Regions from separate parts of the Xanthomonas hawaiiensis genome, predicted to be linked through region 2. Evidence: predicted binding sites of a transcription regulator. Region 2 holds the regulator's gene; each other region holds the start of a gene.

Region 1 (6,558 bases), 1.3 Mb from region 2:
CTCGACGATCGCGCAGCGCCCCACCGGCCGCGCGCGTTGCCGTGGATCGGTGCGCCACGCGCGCCCACCATCGCGCCGACACCGGACGCCTCCTTTCCCGTCCCCCTCCTGGAGTCCTGCATGGACGACACACGCGTGCCGCACCTGGTCGTGATCGGCGGCGGCTTCGCCGGCTTGTGGGCCACCCGCGCCCTGGCCAAGACGCCGCTGCGCATCACCCTGATCGACCGCCGCAACCATCACCTGTTCCAGCCGCTGCTGTACCAGGTCGCCACCGCCGGCCTGTCGGCGCCGGACATCGCCGCACCGCTGCGGCAGATCCTGCGCCATCAGGACAACGTCGAAGTGCGTCTGGGCGAGGTGGTCGACATCGACAAGCAGGCGCGCCAGGTGCGTCTGGCCGATGGGCAGACGCTGGCCTACGACTACCTGCTGGTCGCCACCGGCGCCACCCACGCCTATTTCGGCCACGACGACTGGGCCGCGCACGCGCCGGGCCTGAAGACCCTGGACGACGCGCTGCAACTGCGCCGGCACCTGCTGCTGGCGTTCGAGCGCGCCGAAGCGGAAACCGATCCGGCCGCGCGCGCGGCCTGGCTCAGCTTCGCCATCGTCGGCGGCGGCCCGACCGGCGTCGAACTGGCCGGCACCCTGGCCGAGATCGCCCGGCACACGCTCAAGCACGAGTTCCGCCGCATCGACCCGGCCGAGGCGCGGGTGCGGCTGATCGAGGCCGGTCCGCGGGTCCTGTCCTCCTTCCCCGAGCACCTCTCGGCCAAGGCGCAGAAGCAGTTGGAAAAGCTCGGCGTGGAAGTGCTGACCGGGGTGCCGGTCGCCGACATCGACGCGCATGGCTACCGCCTCGGCAGCACCTTCGTGCCGGCGCGCACCGTGGTCTGGGCCGCCGGCGTGGCCGCCTCGCCGCTGGCGAAGACGCTGCAGACGCCGCTGGACCGCAGCGGCCGCGTGCAGGTGCAGCCGGACCTGAGCGTACCCGGCCATGCGGAGCTGTTCGTCGCCGGCGACCTGGCCGCGGTGCAGCAGGCCGACGGCCGCCCGGTGCCGGGGGTGGCGCCGGCCGCCAAGCAGATGGGCCGGCACGTCGCCGACACCCTGCGCCGGCGGCTGCGCGGCGACACCGCCAGCGTGCCGTTCCGCTATGCCGACTACGGCAACCTGGCCACCATCGGGCGCATGGCCGCGATCGTGCACCTGGGCCGGCTGCAGCTCTCCGGCGTGCTGGCCTGGTGGTTCTGGCTGGCCGCGCACGTGTTCTTCCTGATCGGCTTCCGCAACCGCGTGGTGGTGCTGCTCAACTGGGCCTGGGCGTACTGGAGCTACCAGCGCGCCGCACGCATCATCCTCGGCGACCCGCCCGCCGCGGAGGACACGCAGGCCCGGGCCGCGCCGCCCACGGACAGGTGACACTGCAAGACGGGGCTGCGATCCTAGCCGGCCTTTTTGCTGCAGCGCAGTGCCCGTCTTGGCGACCTTCCTGTTCCTGCTCGACCTGCTGGGCACCTTCGTGTTCGCGATCAGCGGCGCCACCGTCGGCGTGCGCCATCGCCTGGACCTGTTCGGGGTGCTGGTGCTGTCGTGCGCGGCCGCGGTCTCCGGCGGCATCGCCCGCGACGTGCTGATCGGCGCCACGCCGCCCGCTGCGCTGGCCGACGTGCGCTATCTCGGCGTCGCCTGCCTGGCCGGGCTGCTGGCCTTCTATCGCCACCACACGGTCGAACGCCTGCGCAATCCGGTGCAGATCTTCGATGCGATGGGGCTGGCGCTGTTCGCGGTGTACGGCACCAGCAAGGCGCTGGCGTTCGGCCTGGGCCCGCTCAGCGCCACTTTGCTGGGCATGCTCAGCGGCATCGGCGGCGGCATCGTCCGCGACCTGCTGGTGGCGCGCACGCCGGTGGTGTTGCAGGCCGAGCTGTACGCGGTGGCGGCGCTGCTCGGCGGCGGCGTGGTCGCCGCGGCGCAGGTGCTGCACCTGCCGCAGCCCTGGGGCCTGGCGGTCGGTGCGGTGCTGTGCTTCGGCCTGCGCTTCATGGCGATCCGCTACGGCTGGCACCTGCCGGTGGCGCGCCCGCCGGAGTCCTAGCGCGGCTGCGCGGCTGCGACAGTCGCAGTCACGCGGTGCGCCGAAGACAAAAAGAAAGGCCCGGCGATGCCGGGCCTTCGCGTGTCGCAACCGATCGCCGCAGGCGACTCAGGCGACGAACAGCGCCTTCATCTTCTTCAGCGCGTTCGCCTCGATCTGGCGGATGCGCTCGGCCGACACGCCGTACTCGTCGGCCAGTTCCTGCAGGGTGATCTTGCTGTCGGCATCCAGCCAGCGGCGCTTGATGATGTCGCGCGAACGCGCATCCAGTTCCGCCAGGCCCTCGCGCAGCAGCTGCAGTTGGTTGTCCTCGCTGTCGGCGCGCTCGTAGGCCTGCGAGGGATCTTCCTCGTTGGCCATCAGATACGCGGCCGGCGACGGCGGCGCGTGGTCGTCGTCCTCGTCGGACGGCGCATCGAAGCCGATGTCGCGGCCGGACAGGCGCGACTCCATCTCCATCACCTCGCGCTCGGACACGTTGAGGTCCTTGGCCACCGCGGTGACCTCGGCCGCGTTCATCCAGCCCAGGCGGGTCTTGGACTTGCGCAGGTTGAAGAACAGCTTGCGCTGCGCCTTGGTCGTGGCGACCTTGACGATGCGCCAGTTCTTCAGGATGTACTCGTGCATCTCGGCACGGATCCAGTGCACCGCGAAGCTGACCAGTCGCACGCCCATGTCCGGGTCGAAGCGCTTGACCGCCTTCATCAGGCCGATGTTGCCTTCCTGGATCAGGTCGCCCAGCGGCAGGCCGTAGCCGTTGTAGCCGCGGGCCACGTGGACCACGAAGCGCAGGTGGGAATGGACCAGTTCGCGGGCCGCATCCAGGTCTTCCTGGTCGCGGTACCGCACCGCCAGTGCGCGTTCCTCGTCGGACGTCAGCACCGGGATCTGATGCACGGCGCCGATGTAGGCATCCAGCGAACCGAGCGGACTGGGGATCGGGAGGTTGTTGGCAACCAATGCGTGGGAAGTAAGCGTCTGGCTCATAGGGCTCATCTTAGCAGTCTACTAATTGGACTGCTGGGTACAGTAAAAAGTTCCTGTGTTCCATTTATGCAACGTATGAATCAGGAATGACACTGCAACACAAGCCACTGAAACAATCCGGAAGCGTCGCAGCTTCCATCTTCTGACCACCAACCTACCATCCAGTTCGCGAAAACGGCGTCCACATCCGGTAGACGCCGCGCCCTGTCCAACCGGGGTTCAGGCGCCGCGCAGCGCCGCTTCCAGCTCCGCGCGCGGCGGCAGACTCCAGTCGATGGGGGCTGCGCCCCGGCGCTTCAAGTACTCATTGGCGGCGGAGAAATGCTTGCAGCCGAGGAAGCCGCGGTGCGCCGACAGCGGCGAGGGGTGCGGCGCCTTGAGCACGCGGTGACGGCCGGTGTCGATGACCTTGCCCTTGGCCTGGGCATAGCTGCCCCACAGCAGGAACACCAGACCCTCGCGCTCGCGGTTGAGGGTCTCCACGACGTGGTCGGTGAAGCCTTCCCAACCCTTGCCCTGGTGCGCGCCGGCGCGGCCTTCCTCCACCGTCAGCACTGCGTTGAGCAGCAGCACGCCGCGCTGCGCCCACGGCAGCAGACAGCCGTGGTCGGGCCGGCGGATGCCCAAGTCGTCCTCGATCTCCTTGTAGATGTTCAGCAGCGACGGCGGCACCGGCACCCCCGGCAGCACCGAGAAGCACAGCCCGTGCGCCTGACCATAGCCGTGGTACGGGTCCTGACCGAGGATCACCACCTCCACCCGCTCGAACGGGGTGGCGTCGAAGGCGGCGAAGATCTGCCGCCCCGGCGGGAACACCCGCGCGCCGGCGGCCTTGCGCTGGCGCAGGAAGGCGGCCAGCTCGCGCATCTCCGGGCGCAGCAGCCAGTCGCCGACCTGCGCCTTCCACGACGGCTCCAGCTGGATCCGGTTTTCGTCTTCGTTGTTGCTCATCGCTTCCAGGCTCGGGACATCACGTCAGAAGGTCACCGCGATCTCGTCGAGCCGCGCCAGGCGCAACTGGAACAGCACCTTGGTGACCAGCAGGCGCTCTTCGATCGGCTTCTGCACCAGGTCGTTAGCGCCGGCGCGCAGCAGCTCGGACTGGGTGTGCGGGTTGCTGTCGCCGGTCATCACCAGCACCGGCATGCGCCGCTTGCCGTAGGCGAAGTCGACGCGGATGCGCTGGACCACGTCGCGGCCGTTGAGCTCGCCCTTCAGGGTGACGTCGGTCAGCACCAGGTCGATGCGGCGGGTGGTGCGGCCCAGCGACTCGGCGGTGAGCAGCGCGAACGCGTCCTCGGCGCTGAGCACGTGCACCACGTGCAGTTGCTGGCGCTCGAGCATGCGTTTGGTGGCTTCGGCCACCACCCGGCTGTCCTCGACGTAGAGGACGGTGGCGCCGGCCACCGGCTGCGGCTGTACGTAGCCGCGGATGAAGGTGGCCAGCGCCTCGTGGCCCAGCGCCTTGTCGAAGTAGTCGGTGACGTACTCGGTGAAGCGGCGCTCGACCAGGTGCTGCTGGGCGTCGCCGGAGACCACGATCACCGGCACGTAGGCCTGGCCGGCGGCTTCGCGCACGCTGCGGGCCAGGGTCAGGCCGTCGCCGTCGGGCAGCCCCAGCGAGGTGGTGACCAGGTCGACCGGACCGGCCTCCAGCGCGGCGCGCGCCTCGGCGATGCTGGCGCAGCCGACCACGGTCACGTCGGGCAGTTCGCGATGCAGCACGTCGGCGATCAGCTTGCGCACCAGCTTCGAGCCATCGACCACCATCACCCGGGGGGCGGCGCTGATCAGATGCTTGAGCTCGTGCCCGGCCATGTGCGCCTCAGGTGTCGGTGGGCCGCGTCTGGCGCAGGAAGTGGCCGGTCACCAGCCAGGCGCCGAGCCAGCCCAGCAGCAGGGTGCCGAGCAGCACGAAGCCGGCGTGCAGCGCGTCCAGCCCGTGCAGCACGAAGTGGCTGCCGTAGCTGTCGGCCAGCGCCGCCAGCGGCTGGCCCAGGGCCATGCCGGAGGCCGCGAGCAGGCCCAGCGCCAGCACCCCGGCGCCGAAACCATACCAGGCGCCCAGGTACAGGAACGGGCGGCGGATGAAGCCGTCGCTGGCGCCGAGCAGTTGCAGCACGCCGATTTCCTCGCGCCGCGACTGGATGTCCAGACGCACGGTGTTGCCGACCACCAGCACCGCACCGGCGCCGAGCAGCAGCGACAGCACCTGCACCAGGCGTTCGCCGAAATGCAGCCAGCCGTCCAGGCGCTTGCGCCACAACGCGTCGTGCTGGACCAGGTCGGCCTGCGGCAGTGCGGTCAGCGCCGTCGCCAGCGGGGTGTCGTCGGCCGCGGCCGGGGTGACGATCAGCAGCGTCGGCAGCGGGTTGTCCTGCAGCGCGTCCAGGGCCTCGCCGAGGCCGGCGCTGTCGCGCAGCTCGGCCATGCCCTCGGCCGGCGTGCGCAGCGTCACCGCGGCCACGTCGCCACGGCCGCGCAGGGTCTGCGCCAGCGTCTGCGCCGCGGCGGCGTCGACGTCGGTCTTCAGGAACACGTTGATGTCGCGCGACTGCTGCACGCTGCCGGCGAACTGCTTGAGGTTGTCCAGGGCGATCGACAGGCCCAGCGGCAGGGTCAGCGCCAGCGTCATCACCGCCATGGTCAGCAGCGTCGCCCACGGCTTGCGCATGGCGCGACCGAGGCTGTAGACGATGCTGTGCAGGTGGTGGTCCCACCACACGCCCAGCCGCGAGGGCGCCGCGGCGCCGGCGTTGCGCGCGCTCATTCGGCCAGGTCCTGCGGCGAGATGTCGTCGATCAGGCGGCCGTGGTCCAGGATCAGCACGCGCTTGCGCATCTGCTTGAGCAGGGCCAGGTCGTGGCTGACCACCAGCACGCTGGTGCCGCGCGCCGGCAGTTCGGCGAACAGTTGCATGATTTCCGCGGCCAGGGTCGGGTCGAGGTTGCCGGTGGGCTCGTCGGCGACCAGCAGCCGCGGCTCGCCGACCATCGCCCGGGCGATGCCGACGCGCTGCTGCTCGCCGGCCGACAGCTGCGAGGGCAATGCCTTCTCGCGGTGACCCAGGCCCATGCGTTCGAGCACCGAGCGCACGCGCTTGCCGATCTCGGCACGGCGGGTACCGCGCAGGATCAGCGGCAGCGCCACGTTCTCGGCGATGCTGCGGTCGGTGAGCAGGCGGTGGTCCTGGTAGACCGCGCCGACCTCGCGCCGGTGCAGCGGCACGCGGCGACCGCGCACCTTCAGCAGGTTGCGCTCGCCGAACAGCACGGCGCCGCGCGAGGGCCGCTCGCTCAGGTGGATCAGCTTGAGCAGGGTGCTCTTGCCGGCACCGGAATGGCCGGTGACGAACAGCATCTCGCCCTCCTCGACCTCGAAGCTGACGTCCACCAGCGCCGCGTGGCCGCCGGCGTACTGTTTGCTGACATTGTCGAACCGCAGAACGCTCATCCGGCGATTATGCCGGA
Region 2 (6,558 bases):
CCCTGCAGCACGTGCACGGTCACCGCCGACTGGTTGTCCTCGGCGGTGGAGAACACCTGCGAAGCCTTGGTCGGGATGGTGGTGTTCTTCTCGATGATCTTGGTGAACACGCCGCCCAGGGTCTCGATGCCCAGGCTCAGCGGGGTCACGTCGAGCAGCAGCACGTCCTTGACGTCGCCGGCCAGCACGCCGCCCTGGATCGCCGCGCCCAGCGCCACGGCCTCGTCGGGGTTGACGTCCTTGCGCGGCTCCTTGCCGAAGAACTCGGCCACCGCCTGCTGCACCTTCGGCATGCGGGTCTGGCCACCGACCAGGATCACCTCGGTGATGTCGCTGGCGCGCAGGCCGGCGTCGTTCAGCGCGGTGCGGCACGGATCGATGGTGCGCTTGACCAGGTCCTCCACCAGCGCCTCGAGCTTGGCCCGGGTCAGCTTGATGTTGAGGTGCTTCGGGCCCGACGCGTCGGCAGTGACGTACGGCAGGTTGACTTCGGTCTGCTGCGAGGACGACAGCTCGATCTTGGCGCGCTCGGCAGCGTCCTTCAGGCGCTGCAGCGCCAGCGGATCCTTGCGCAGGTCGATGCCCTGGTCCTTGTTGAACTCTTCGACGAGGTAGTCGATGACGCGCTTGTCGAAGTCTTCGCCACCCAGGAAGGTGTCGCCGTTGGTGGCCAGCACTTCGAACTGCTTCTCGCCGTCGACGTTGGCGATCTCGATGATTGACACGTCGAAGGTGCCGCCGCCCAGGTCGTACACGGCGATCTTGCGGTCGCCGCCCTGGCCCTTGTCCAGGCCGTAGGCCAGCGCCGCGGCGGTCGGCTCGTTGATGATGCGCTTGACGTCCAGGCCGGCGATGCGGCCGGCGTCCTTGGTCGCCTGGCGCTGGCTGTCGTTGAAGTACGCCGGCACGGTGATGACCGCCTCGGTGACGGTCTCGCCCAGGAACGCCTCGGCGGTCTTCTTCATCTTCTCCAGCACCTGCGCGGAGATTTCCTGCGAGGCCAGCTTGCGCCCGTCGGCGGTGGCCACCCAGGCGTCGCCGTTGTCGTGCTGGACGATGCTGTACGGCACCAGGCCGATGTCCTTCTGGACTTCGGCGTCGGTGAACTTGCGGCCGATCAGGCGCTTGACCGCATAGAAGGTGTTCTTGGGATTGGTGACGGCCTGGCGCTTGGCCGAGGCGCCCACCAGGACTTCGCCGTCCTTGGTATAGGCGACGATCGAAGGCGTGGTGCGGTCACCCTCGGAATTCTCGATGACGCGGGCCTTGCCGCCGTCCATGATCGCCACGCACGAGTTGGTCGTGCCCAGGTCGATGCCGATGATCTTGCCCATTGCAATGACTCCTGAAAGGTCGTGTAGCCGGCCAGTGCCGGGATCTGGTTCGGATATAGGGATGGCCGCGGGTCATTCAAGCCATCGCCGCAAATTAGCGTTCCACGGCTGCCGCGCCGGGTTCAGGCGCGGGCGGCCGGCGCTCAGTCGTGCTTGGCCACCACCACCAGGGCGGGCCGCAGCAGGCGGTCGTTGAGCAGGTAGCCCTTCTGGAACACCTGGATCACATGGCCCGGGGCGACGCCCTCGGCCTCGGCCTGGCTGATCGCCTGGTGATGCTCGGGGTTGAACGGCTCGCCGGTCGGGTCGAGCAGGGTCAGGCCGTTGTCGGCGGCGACCTTGAGCAACTGCTTGTAGGTCAGCTCCAGGCCGTCGCGCAGCGGGCTGGGCTCGCTGCCGGCGGCGCTCAGCCCCGCATCCAGACTGTCGAACACCGGCAACAGGTCGCCGAGCAGGCGCTCGTTGGCGAACTTGCGCGCCTGCTCCACGTCGCGGGCGATGCGCTTGCGCTGGTTCTCCAGGTCGGCCCGCTCGCGCAGGGCGTCGGCCTTGACCAGGGCCAGCTCGCTGCGCAGGGTCTCGATCTCCGCCTGCAGCGGATCGGTCGAGGGCTGCTGCGCCTCGGTCAGGTGTTCGGAATCGAATTCAGGGTGCTCTTGCGTCATGTCCGGGTCCCTGGCGGGGTACGTCCCGCCTTACCGGACCACCTATGTGGGCGGTGTGGGCGGATTCAAGTGAGGCCGGGGTTGGGGACTGGAGATTCGCCCGGGCGCGGCTGGATGGCCTGCTGACGGATGAGGCGGCGGCGCTTCGACCAGCGCTGCGCTCAGCGGTCGCTGGGCGGGGATGGGTCCAGGCGGGCGCCGAGGACGTCGGCGGCGGTCTGGACCAGGGGGATGACCCGGTCGTAGTCCATGCGCTTGGGGCCGATCACGCCGAGCACGCCCAGCACCTGACCGCCGGCCATGTACGGAGCGGTCACCAGCGACACGCTCTCCAACGGCACCATGCCGGTCTCTTCGCCGATGAAGATGCGCACGCCCGGCGCGCGGATGGTGCGTTCGAGCAGTTGCAGGAGTTCGCGTTTGCTGGCGAAGACCTCGAACAGTTCGCGCAGCCGCTCCAGGTCCGACAGGTCCTGCACGCCCATCAATTTGGTCTGCCCGGCCAGCACCATGTCGTCGCCGGCCGGGGCCAGCGCCTGCTCGGCCAGCTCGACGCTGTGCGCCAGCAACTGCTCCATCTCGTCGCGCGCGTGGCGCAGGTCGCGCAGCAGGCTGGCGCGGATGTCGGCCAGGGCGCGCCCGGCGAAATGCCGGTTCAGATAGTTGGCCACCCGCTCCAGTTCGGCCGGCTCGTAGGCCTTTCGCGGCTCGATCACCCGGTTCTGCACTTCGTTGTCGGCGAACACCAGGATCGCCAGCACCCGCCGCGCATCCAGCGGCACGAAGTCGATGTGCCGGAACGCGAACTGCTCGCGCTTGGGCGCGCTGACCACGCCGACGAAGTGGGTCATGGCCGACAGCAGTTCCGAGGCGCTGCCGAGCAGCGCCTGGGTGCCGGCGGCGTTGGCCATCTCCGCGCGCAGCCGCGCCACCTCGCCTTCGGCCGGCGGGCGCATCTGCACCAGGCTGTCGACGAACACCCGGTAGCCGGTGGCGGTGGGCACGCGCCCGGCCGAGGTGTGCGGCGAGCTGAGCAGGCCGGCGTCCTCCAGGTCGGCGAGGATGTTGCGGATCGTCGCCGGGCTCACGTCCAGCCCGGCATGCCGGGCCAGGGTCTGCGAGCCGACCGGCTCGCCGTCGCGGATATAGCGCGAGATCAGCGTCCGCAGCAGCTGCCGGGCACGCGGATCGAGGCTGGAATGGACCTGGGAAGCGCGCATGGAATCAACCCGTGAGACTGGTCCTTAGATAATGGCTGCACGCCGGCTTGGCAAGTCATTGGCCCACCTACCCGCGCATGCTAGCGTTGCGCGGCCCCGGAAGCAGACCCCATGCTCAGACATCTCTCGATCAAGGATTTCGCCGTCGTCCGCGGCACCGAACTGGAATTCGGCCCAGGCATGACCGTGGTGTCCGGCGAAACCGGCGCCGGCAAGTCGCTGATGGTGGACGCGCTCGGCTTCCTGTCCGGGCTGCGCGCCGACAGCGGCGTGGTCCGCCACGGCGCCGACCGCGCCGAACTGTCAGCCGAGTTCGTGCCCCCCGCCCAGGCTCGCGCCTGGCTGCGCGAGAACGAACTCGACGACGAGGAACACTGCCAGTTGCGCCGGGTGATCCGCGCCGACGGCGGCTCCCGCGCCTGGATCAACGGCCGCCCGGTGACCCTGTCGCAATTGGCCGAACTGGCCGGCCACCTGGTCGAGATCCACGGCCAGCACGAACACCAGGCCCTGCTCTCGCGCGGCAGCCAGCTCGGCCTGCTCGACGCCTACGCCCGCAACGAGGCCGAACGCGCGGCGGTGCGCGCCGCCGCCGTCCGCTGGCAGGGCCTGCTCAGCGAGCGCGAGACCCTGCTGGCGCAGGGCGACGTCAGCGACCGCATCGGCTTCCTGCAGCACCAGTTGGCCGAGCTGCAGCGCGAGGACCTGGACCCGGCGGCGATCGCCGCGCTGGACGCCAACCACCGCCGCCAGGCCCACGCCGCCGCGCTGATCGGCGCATGCGAGGGCGCAGCACAGCGGCTCAACGGCGACGAGGCGCCGGCGGTGCTGGACCTGCTGCAGCAGACCCGCCACGAACTCGGCAAGGTCGGCGAGTACGACCCGCGCCTGGCCGAGGTGCAGGCGCTGATCGACAGCGCCGGCATCCAGTTGGAGGAAGCGCTGGCGCTGATCGACCGGGTCCGCGACGACCTGGATGCCGACCCGGCGCAGTTCGATGAGATGGAACGCAAGCTCGGCCGCCTGCACGACCTGGCGCGCAAGCACCGGATCGGGGTGGACGCGCTGGCCGGCCACCGCGATGCCCTGCTCGCCGAAGTGGAGAGCCTGCGCGGCGCCGGCGAGCGGCTGGACGTGCTCGACGCCGAGATCGCCCAGGCCACCCAGGCCTGGCGCGACGCCGCGGCCGCCCTGACCGCCACCCGCGACCGCGGCGCGCAGGCGCTCTCGCACGACACCACCGCGCTGATCGGCGAACTGGGCATGGGCGGCGGCCGCTTCCTGATCCAGCTAGAGCCGCACGACACCGAACGGCCGGACCCGGCCGGCGCCGAGCGGGTCGAGTTCCTGGTCGCCGCCAACGCCGGGCAGCCGCCGCGCGCCCTGCGCAAGGTCGCCTCCGGCGGCGAACTGTCGCGCATCTCGCTGGCGATCGAGGTTGCCGCGCTGGGCCTGGACGCGGTGCCGACCATGGTCTTCGACGAAGTGGACTCGGGCATCGGCGGCGCCGTCGCCGACATCGTCGGCAAGAAGCTGCGCGCGCTCGGCGAGCAGCGCCAGGTACTGTGCGTGACCCACCTGCCGCAGGTCGCCGCCCAGGGCCACGCCCACTACCGGGTCAGCAAGGCGCCGGTGGAGGGCATGACCCAGAGCTCGGTGGAACTGCTGGCGCCGCGCCAACGCGAGGAAGAACTGGCGCGGATGCTGGGCGGGGTCGAGGTCAGCAAGGAGGCCCGCGCCGCGGCCAAGCGCCTGCTGCTCAGCGCGGGCTGAGCGGCTGGCGGCGGGATTCGGGGTGCCCTGCCCCGCGCATGCCGCGGCGGTCGACGCCCGATCATGGGTTGACTGAGCTCTCGCGTTCGGCGCTTGCGCGAATGCGCGCGAGGCGGAATCCGGTACGCGCCAGCCGCGGGAATAAAGCCCCTCTCCAGCCGTGAGAGGGTACGGCGCGGAGCGACCCGCTGACGTGACCCACGCGGCGACACCCGGACCCTCATCCGCCCCTGCGGGGCACCTTCTCCCGATGGGAGAAGGAAGAAGCCATAGCCCCTCTCCCGCCGGGAGAGGGGTTGGGGTGAGGGTTCGGCGCGGAGCGACCCGCTGACGTGACCCACGCTGCGGTACCCGGACCCTCATCCGCCCCTGCGGGGCACCTTCTCCCGGTGGGAGAAGGGAGAAGCCGTAGCCCCTCTCCCGCCGGGAGAGGGGTTGGGGTGAGGGTACGGCGCACGCGGCACGCCCAGCCATGCCGGCTCTGACCGACCCTCATCCGCCCCTGCGGGGCACCTTCTCCCGATGGGAGAAGGGAGAAGCCATAGCCCCTCTCCCGCCGGGAGAGGGGTTGGGGTGAGGGTACGGCGCGGAGCGACCCGCTGACGTGATCCATGCGGCGACACCCGGACCCTCATCCGCCCCTGCGGGGCACCTTCTCCCGATGGGAGAAGGGAGAAGCCGTAGCCCCTCTCCCGTCGGGAGAGGGGTTGGGGTGAGGGTTCGGCGCACGCAGCACGCCCCAGCTATGCAGGCTCTGACCGACCCTCATCCGCCCGTGCGGGGCACCTTCTCCCGATGGGAGAAGGGAGAAGCCATAGCCCCTCTCCCGCCGGGAGAGGGCTTGGGGTGAGGGTACGTGGCGAAGCCCTAGCGCACCTGCACCAAGGGGACACAGGCCGGACGAGCCGCCCGACCGCAGAACTCAGCCCTTCTTGCCGCTCGGCCGCTTGCTGCGCACGTACAGCACCAGGGAATGCTCTTCCAGCTCGTAGCCATGATCGGCGGCGATCTTGCGCTGCAATTCCTCGATCTCCGCGCTTTCGAACTCGATGATCTTGCCGGTGTCCACGTCCACCATGTGATCGTGATGGCCGCCGCGGTCCAGCTCGTACACCGCCTGGCCGCCCTCGAAGTTGTGCTTGAGCACCAGCCCGGCCGCCTCGAACTGGGTCAGCACGCGGTACACGGTGGCCAGGCCGATCTCGTCGCCGTGGTCCAGCAGCTGCCGGTAGATCTCCTCGGCGGTCATGTGGTGCCGCGCCGATTTCTGCTCCAGCAGCTCGAGGATGCGCATCCGGGGGTGCGTGACCTTCAGGCCGACTTTGCGCAGATCGTGGGATTCCATGGCGTCTCCGTTCATAGCTGGTTTATCGCCAGCTGCCTGGGAATGGGTCGCGGCGGTCGCCGGGAGTGTATCATCGACGTGATTTCATTCAGCCCTGTCCCCGATGCGCAATCTCCTGCTGGTCGCCGCTGTTGCCCTGTCCACCGCTGGCTGCGGCATCATTTACAAGCAGCCCATCTACCAGGGCAATCTGATCAAGCCGTCGGCCGTGGAGCAGCTCA
Region 3 (6,558 bases), 2.4 Mb from region 2:
GCGGCGGATAGCACACGCCGGCATCGGCGCAGCCCTGGTAGCGCACCTCGACCTGCACGCGCGCGGTGCCGGGGTCGGCGAGGCCGCTCTGCACCGCGTTCAAGGTGTCGCGATAGGTCTCCACCTCGCCGAAGTACGGGTCGGTCTTCTTGTGGCCGGCCGGCAACTGCAGGGTCGGGTTGGGCTTGAAGCCGCCGATCACCTTCACCGCGATGCGGTGCCGGTACAGGTAGTAGCCCTTGGCGATGTCCCAGTGCAGCGCGATGCGGTCGCGTTCGGGCGCCTGCGCGCTGAGCGCGAAGGCCTGGTCAACCGGCAGCAAGTCCTTTTCGCTGATCGCCAGGGCGGGGAAGGCGGCCGCGGCCAGCAGGCACAGGGCGGCGAGGCGGTGCAGCAGGGTCATCGGCTTACGGTTCCTCACGGGTTTCGGCATGCACCCATTGCAGGTAGGCCGGCAGGCCGCCGGCGACCTCGAGTTCGACCAGTTCGGGGACCTCGTAGGGGTGCAACGCGCACAGCCGCTCCTGCAGAGCAGGCAGGCGGTCGGCGGCGGTCTTGATCAGCAGCAGCACTTCCTCGCCGTGTTCCACCTCGCCTTGCCAGCGGTAGGTGGACTGCACGCCGGGCAGGCGGCTGACGCAGGCGGCCAGGCGCTCGTCGACCAGCGCCTGGGCGATCCGCGCGGCGCTGGCCGGGTCGGGGCAGGTGCTGAGCAGCAAGCGGAGGGCGGGCGCGGACATGCGGCCGACAGTATAGGGATGCCGGCCGCGCTTTGGCGGCGCCGGCTCAGGACGAATCCCCAATCCCCATTCCCCAATCCCCGCCCGCTGCAGCCGCAGCGGGCGAGGCCACACGGCTCAGTTGACCAGCTGGCAACTGGCCGGCTTGGCCGAGGTGAACAGCGACGAGGTCGCCCACTCCGGGTGGTCGATGAACGGGTTGCGATTGCCCTGGAAGCTGTAGATCACCTCGTTGCGGGCGCGCTCGGCGTCGTCCGGCGGATCCTGCTGGCTCCACGCGATCAGGGTCGACAGCAGGCCCATGTAGGCCGGCGAGGACGAGGTCTTGACGATCTTGCTGCGGTCGTCGGTCAGCTCCAGGTCCGGCTCGGACTGCCCGGTCTTGGCATCGGTCCCACCTTCATAGCGGATCGCCATGTACATCACCGCGCGCGCCATGTCGCCCTTGCGGTGGTCCCACACCTCGAAGGTGCCGCTGTTGCCGTCCGGGGTACGCACCCAGTTGGAATTGCCCGGGTAGCGGCCGCTGCCGCCGCCGAAGCCGGCGTTGGCCTCGGTGGCGCGCTCGCCGCAGTTGCTGTCGCACTTGGCGTAGGGCTTGTTGCCGCGGTCGGCGTTCCAGGTGGCGTCGGTCAGGTACAGCATGTGGGTGTCGGTGTACGGCGCGTAGGGCAGGCCCTTGTTGCCGGTGGCGGTACCGAAGCCCAGCGAGTTCGGCCAGCTGTGCTCGCGGTTGTACTTCAGGCCGCTGCCGCTGCCGGCGCGGTCGGTGCCCTTGGCGTAGCTGCGGTTGCGGTAGGCGTCGAGCACGCGCTGGCTGTTGTTGGGATCCTCGTCGGCGATCTCCAGGATGGCCCAGGTGTCGGTGCCGGAACTGCTGCTGTACGGATAGACGGTGTGGCCCTTGATCGTCTCGTGCAGCGAGCAGCGCAGCTGGCTGGGGCTGGAGGTGTTTACGTGTGAATAGTAGGTGCCGGCACCGCTGCCGCCGCCGCCCGAGCCGTTGGCGACGTTGAAGGCCACGCTGCGGTCCTGCGCCGGATGCGCGCCGTCGGCATCGCTCACGCGCGCGGCGACGATGCTCAGGGTGCAGCTCTCGCCGGCCTTCAGCGCGGTGTTGGTGGACAGGGAGAACTGGGTGCCGCTGCTGGGATAGGTCAGCGCCACGTTGCCGGATTGCTGGCAGCTCAGGCCGAACGCGCCGCTGGCCAGGCTCACCGCCTCGCTGAAGGTCACCGCCAGGTCGCCGGCGGCGGGGAAGTCGGTGGCGCCCTGGGTCGGGGTGGTGGCGGTCACCGTGGGCGCGGCGTTGCTGCCGCCGCCACCGGCGAAGGTCTGGCCGTTGTTGCAGGCGCCGAAGGTGCTGGTCGCGCTGTCGCTCCAGCTGAAATCGGCCGCGGCGCTGCCGTTGCCGCGCAGCTGCAGCGAGGTGCCGGCCGGGGTGCTGTTGCTCTCGCTGACCGGCAGGTTCTGGCTGGTCATGCCCGCGGCGGGGCCGCCGCCGCCGGTGATGGCGCCTTCGTAGCTGAGGAACTGCACCACCTGGCCGTTGCCGTCGACCAGCGCCAGGCCGTCGTTGGGTCCGTTCTGGATGCCGTTGCTGGCATAGCTGACGGTGGCGATGCGCACCTGCCCGCCGCAGCTGACCAGGTTACCGGCCGGCACCGCGCTGTTGGCGTAGACGGTGGCCGCGCCGGGGTTGCTGCCGTTGTACAGGTAGACGCGATAGCCGCTCAGGCTCTCGCCGGCGGTGGCGACGATCTCCACGCCTTCGCCGGTGTCGCCGGCGGCAGTGGCATCGTCGTAATGCAATTCATTGATGAATACGGCGGCCTGGGCCGGCCCGGCAAGGGCGAGCAGGCAGGCCAGCGGCAGCGCAACGGCGGATGGCTTCATCGACAACTCCTTTTGGTGATGGATCCCCCCCTGGGTCCGCCCAGCCTAGCCCGACTCTGTGACACTGTGACGGGATTCGGTCACTGCTTGGCATGCAACGCACGTCTTCGGCAAAAATTTTTTGCCTCTGGCCCTTGAAAGCCCCCGCTGCGGCACTACATCAGGCGCATCCCGGCGCTACCGGGTTTTTTCGCGAGCGTTGCTGGCAGTCGTCATGTGCGAGTGCTAACATCGCCGGCCTTTCCTAGACCAATCAATCACTTAAGAGGTCTCACTCAATGAGCATCAAGCCGCTTCACGACCGCGTCGTAGTCAAGCCGATCGAAGCCGACGAAATCTCCGCCGGCGGCATCGTGATCCCGGATTCGGCCAAGGAAAAGTCCACCAAGGGTGAAGTCGTGGCCGTCGGCGCCGGCAAGCCGCTGGACAACGGCAGCGTGCGCGCCCCGGCGCTGAAGGTCGGCGACAAGGTCATCTACGGCCAGTACGCCGGTTCCAGCTACAAGGCCGAAGGCGTCGAGTACAAGGTGCTGCGCGAAGACGACGTTCTGGCGATCGTCGGCTAACAGCGCCGCCGATCGCGGGAATCGGGAATGGTGAATCGGGAATCGGTCAGGCGCCTTCGTCGCCCGCGATTTCCGTCACGTCCCGACCGCCCGCTCTTGATCTGCCTATTCCCTGTTCTCCATTCCCTATTCCCGAGGTAACTCAACATGGCTGCCAAAGATATCCGTTTCGGTGAAGACGCCCGTTCGCGCATGGTGCGCGGCGTCAACATCCTCGCCAATGCCGTCAAGGCCACCCTGGGCCCGAAGGGCCGCAACGTCGTGCTCGAGAAGAGCTTCGGCGCCCCGACCATCACCAAGGACGGCGTCTCCGTCGCCAAGGAAATCGAACTGGCTGACAAGTTCGAGAACATGGGCGCGCAGATGGTGAAGGAAGTCGCCTCCAAGACCTCCGACAACGCCGGCGACGGCACCACCACCGCCACCGTACTGGCGCAGGCGCTGATCCGCGAAGGCTCCAAGGCGGTCGCCGCCGGCATGAACCCGATGGACCTCAAGCGCGGCATCGACAAGGCCGTCGTGGCCGCCGTGGCCGAGCTGAAGAAGATCAGCAAGCCCACCGCCGACGACAAGGCCATCGCCCAGGTCGGCACCATCTCCGCCAACTCCGACGAGTCGATCGGCAACATCATCGCCGACGCGATGAAGAAGGTCGGCAAGGAAGGCGTGATCACGGTCGAGGAAGGCTCGGGCCTGGAGAACGAGCTGGACGTGGTCGAGGGCATGCAGTTCGACCGCGGCTACCTGTCGCCGTACTTCATCAACAACCAGCAGAGCCAGCAGGCCGACCTGGACGACCCGTTCGTGCTGCTGCACGACAAGAAGATCTCCAACGTGCGTGACCTGCTGCCGGTGCTGGAAGGCGTGGCCAAGGCCGGCAAGCCGCTGCTGATCGTCGCCGAGGAAGTGGAAGGCGAGGCGCTGGCGACCCTGGTGGTCAACACCATCCGCGGCATCGTCAAGGTCGTGGCGGTCAAGGCCCCGGGCTTCGGCGACCGTCGCAAGGCGATGCTGGAAGACATGGCCGTGCTGACCGGCGGCACCGTGATCTCCGAGGAAGTGGGCCTGGCGCTGGAAAAGGCGACCATCAAGGACCTGGGCCGCGCCAAGAAGGTGCAGGTCTCCAAGGAGAACACCACCATCATCGACGGCGCCGGCGACACCTCGGCGATCGAGTCGCGCATCAAGCAGATCAAGGCGCAGATCGAGGAGACCTCTTCGGACTACGACCGCGAGAAGCTGCAGGAGCGCGTGGCCAAGCTGGCCGGCGGCGTGGCGGTGATCAAGGTCGGCGCTTCGACCGAGATCGAGATGAAGGAAAAGAAGGCGCGCGTCGAAGACGCCCTGCACGCGACCCGTGCGGCGGTGGAAGAAGGCGTGGTCCCGGGCGGCGGCGTGGCGCTGGTGCGCGCGCTGAGCGCGATCGGCGAGCTGAAGGGCGCCAATGAAGATCAGACCCACGGCATCCAGATCGCGCTGCGCGCGATGGAAGCGCCGCTGCGCGAGATCGTCACCAACGCCGGCGAAGAGCCGTCCGTGATCCTCAACAAGGTCAAGGAAGGCAGCGGCAACTTCGGCTACAACGCCGCCAACGGCGAGTTCGGCGACATGGTCGAGTTCGGCATCCTGGATCCGACCAAGGTGACCCGTTCGGCGCTGCAGAACGCCGCCTCGATCGCCGGCCTGATGATCACCACCGAAGCGATGGTGGCCGAGGCCCCGAAGAAGGAAGAGCCGGCCGCCCCGGGCGGCATGGGCGGCGGCATGGGCGGCATGGGCGGCATGGATTTCTGATCCAGCCGGCCTCGGCCGACCCGTTCCACGCAGTCGAAAGGAGCCCCGCAGCGATGCGGGGCTCTTTTTTTGTGCGCGTTTTGTGCGCGCGCTGGCGGCGGCCGCACCGCGCACCGGTCATCGCGGTGGCATGCCGATGCGCTATAAGCTGCGCTCGCCCAGCGTCTGCGAGCGGTCATGGTCGCCCCGGTCTGCCAACTTGATCCGCATCGGCTGGACCAGCACCGGCCGGCGTTGCAGCGCTTCCTGTTCCGCCGCACCGGCGACTGGTCGCTGGCCGAGGACCTGGTGCAGGAGACCTTCCTGCGCGTTGTCGTGTACGCACGCGACCACGCGGTCACCGACTTGGCCGCGCTGGCCAGGGCGATCGCCCTGAACTTGCTGCACGACCATCTGCGCCGGCGCCAGCGCCAGCGCACCGAGCCCATCGACGACGAAGTGCCCAGCCCGGCGCCGGGCGTGGAGGAGGCGGCGATGCAGCGGCAACGCGTGGAGACCTTCGCCCGCGCGCTGCAGGGCATGCCGCCGCTGCGCCGCGAGGTGTTCGTGCGCAGCCGCCTGCGCGGGCAGAGCTACCGCGAGATCGGCGAGGCGCTGGGCCTGAGCGAGGCGGCGGTGGAGAAGCACGTCAGCCGCGGCCTGCGTTGGCTGCAGGAGACGGTGGCGCGTGGCGACGCGGTGCCGCCGCCCGCGGCGGATCGGCGCGGCCCGGAGGACGCGGCATGAGGCAGGGCAATGCCGCCGCCGATGACGCGGTGCAGGACGCCGCGGCCGACTGGGTCGCGCGCGCCCTGGCCACGGCGGGCGGCGATCCACCGGGCCTGGCCGAGTGGCTGGCGGCCGATCCGGCGCACCGTGCCGCCTTCGATGCGCTGGGGGCGCTGGCTCACGATGCGGCGCTGCTGGAGGCGCTGGCCGCCTACGCCGCGCCGGCAGACGCGCCGGCCGTGGCCATGGTTGCGCCGGCCGCCGCCCGCGTGCCCGCGCCACGCGCGGTGGCAGCGTCCGCCGGCGCGGCGCCCGTGCCCGCGGCACAGCGTCCGCGCCGTCGTGGCTGGCGGCCGCTGGCCGCATTGGCGGCCGGCCTAGCGCTGCTGGCGGTGCTGTTGTGGCCGCGACTGCGCCCGGATCCGGCACCGATCGTGGCCGCGACCGCGCCCGGACAGACCCGGGTGCTGCGCCTGGACGATGGCAGCGTGCTCACCCTCAACGGTGCCAGCCGGGTCCGTGTGCAATTGCGTGCGCAGCGGCGCGAGGTGGCGCTGGAGCGCGGCGAAGTGTTCTTCGACGTCGCCCACGATCCGCAGCGCCCGTTCCAGGTGAATCTGGGCCCGGCGCGGGTGCAGGTGCTGGGCACCGTGTTCAACCTGGCGCGCGATGGCGCCACCAGCGAACTGTCGGTGTACTCGGGGCGGGTGGAGATCGACAACGGCGCCGCGCACCAGGTGCTGGCGGCGGGCATGCGGATCGACACCGCCAGCGCTGGTCTGGGCGCGCTGACGCGCTTCGATCCGCAGGCCGGCGACTGGCGCGAGGGCTGGCTGCAGACCGCCGGCATTCCG

What was found. Region 2 encodes HrcA, which represses chaperone genes, less so after heat shock. Its sites were predicted from a motif close to TTNGCACTCNNNNNNNNNGAGTGCNAA; they were not measured.
Region 1: rpoH (RNA polymerase sigma factor RpoH) is a predicted target of HrcA. The motif match lies at 3,099-3,125, and genes of this name have one in related genera.
Region 3: PG878_RS19070 (co-chaperone GroES) is a predicted target of HrcA. The motif match lies at 2,839-2,865, and genes of this name have one in related genera.

Annotation. Positions count from the first base shown of each region.
Region 1 covers NZ_CP115873.1:761,645-768,202, reverse strand. Annotated here, with positions in the region: gene PG878_RS03350 (NAD(P)/FAD-dependent oxidoreductase) at 121-1,425, shown strand; gene PG878_RS03345 (trimeric intracellular cation channel family protein) at 1,484-2,101, shown strand; gene rpoH (RNA polymerase sigma factor RpoH) at 2,210-3,088, opposite strand; gene ung (uracil-DNA glycosylase) at 3,308-4,039, opposite strand; gene PG878_RS03330 (response regulator) at 4,064-4,906, opposite strand; gene ftsX (permease-like cell division protein FtsX) at 4,914-5,858, opposite strand; gene ftsE (cell division ATP-binding protein FtsE) at 5,855-6,541, opposite strand.
Region 2 covers NZ_CP115873.1:2,091,194-2,097,751, reverse strand. Annotated here, with positions in the region: gene dnaK (molecular chaperone DnaK) at 1-1,334, opposite strand, end outside; gene grpE (nucleotide exchange factor GrpE) at 1,478-1,999, opposite strand; gene hrcA (heat-inducible transcriptional repressor HrcA) at 2,161-3,219, opposite strand; gene recN (DNA repair protein RecN) at 3,331-4,992, shown strand; gene fur (ferric iron uptake transcriptional regulator) at 5,915-6,337, opposite strand; gene PG878_RS09100 (outer membrane protein assembly factor BamE) at 6,441-6,558, shown strand, end outside.
Region 3 covers NZ_CP115873.1:4,476,565-4,483,122, reverse strand. Annotated here, with positions in the region: gene PG878_RS19085 (protein-disulfide reductase DsbD family protein) at 1-403, opposite strand, end outside; gene cutA (divalent-cation tolerance protein CutA) at 408-740, opposite strand; gene PG878_RS19075 (endonuclease) at 858-2,636, opposite strand; gene PG878_RS19070 (co-chaperone GroES) at 2,915-3,202, shown strand; gene groL (chaperonin GroEL) at 3,350-4,996, shown strand; gene PG878_RS19060 (RNA polymerase sigma factor) at 5,174-5,722, shown strand; gene PG878_RS19055 (FecR family protein) at 5,719-6,558, shown strand, end outside.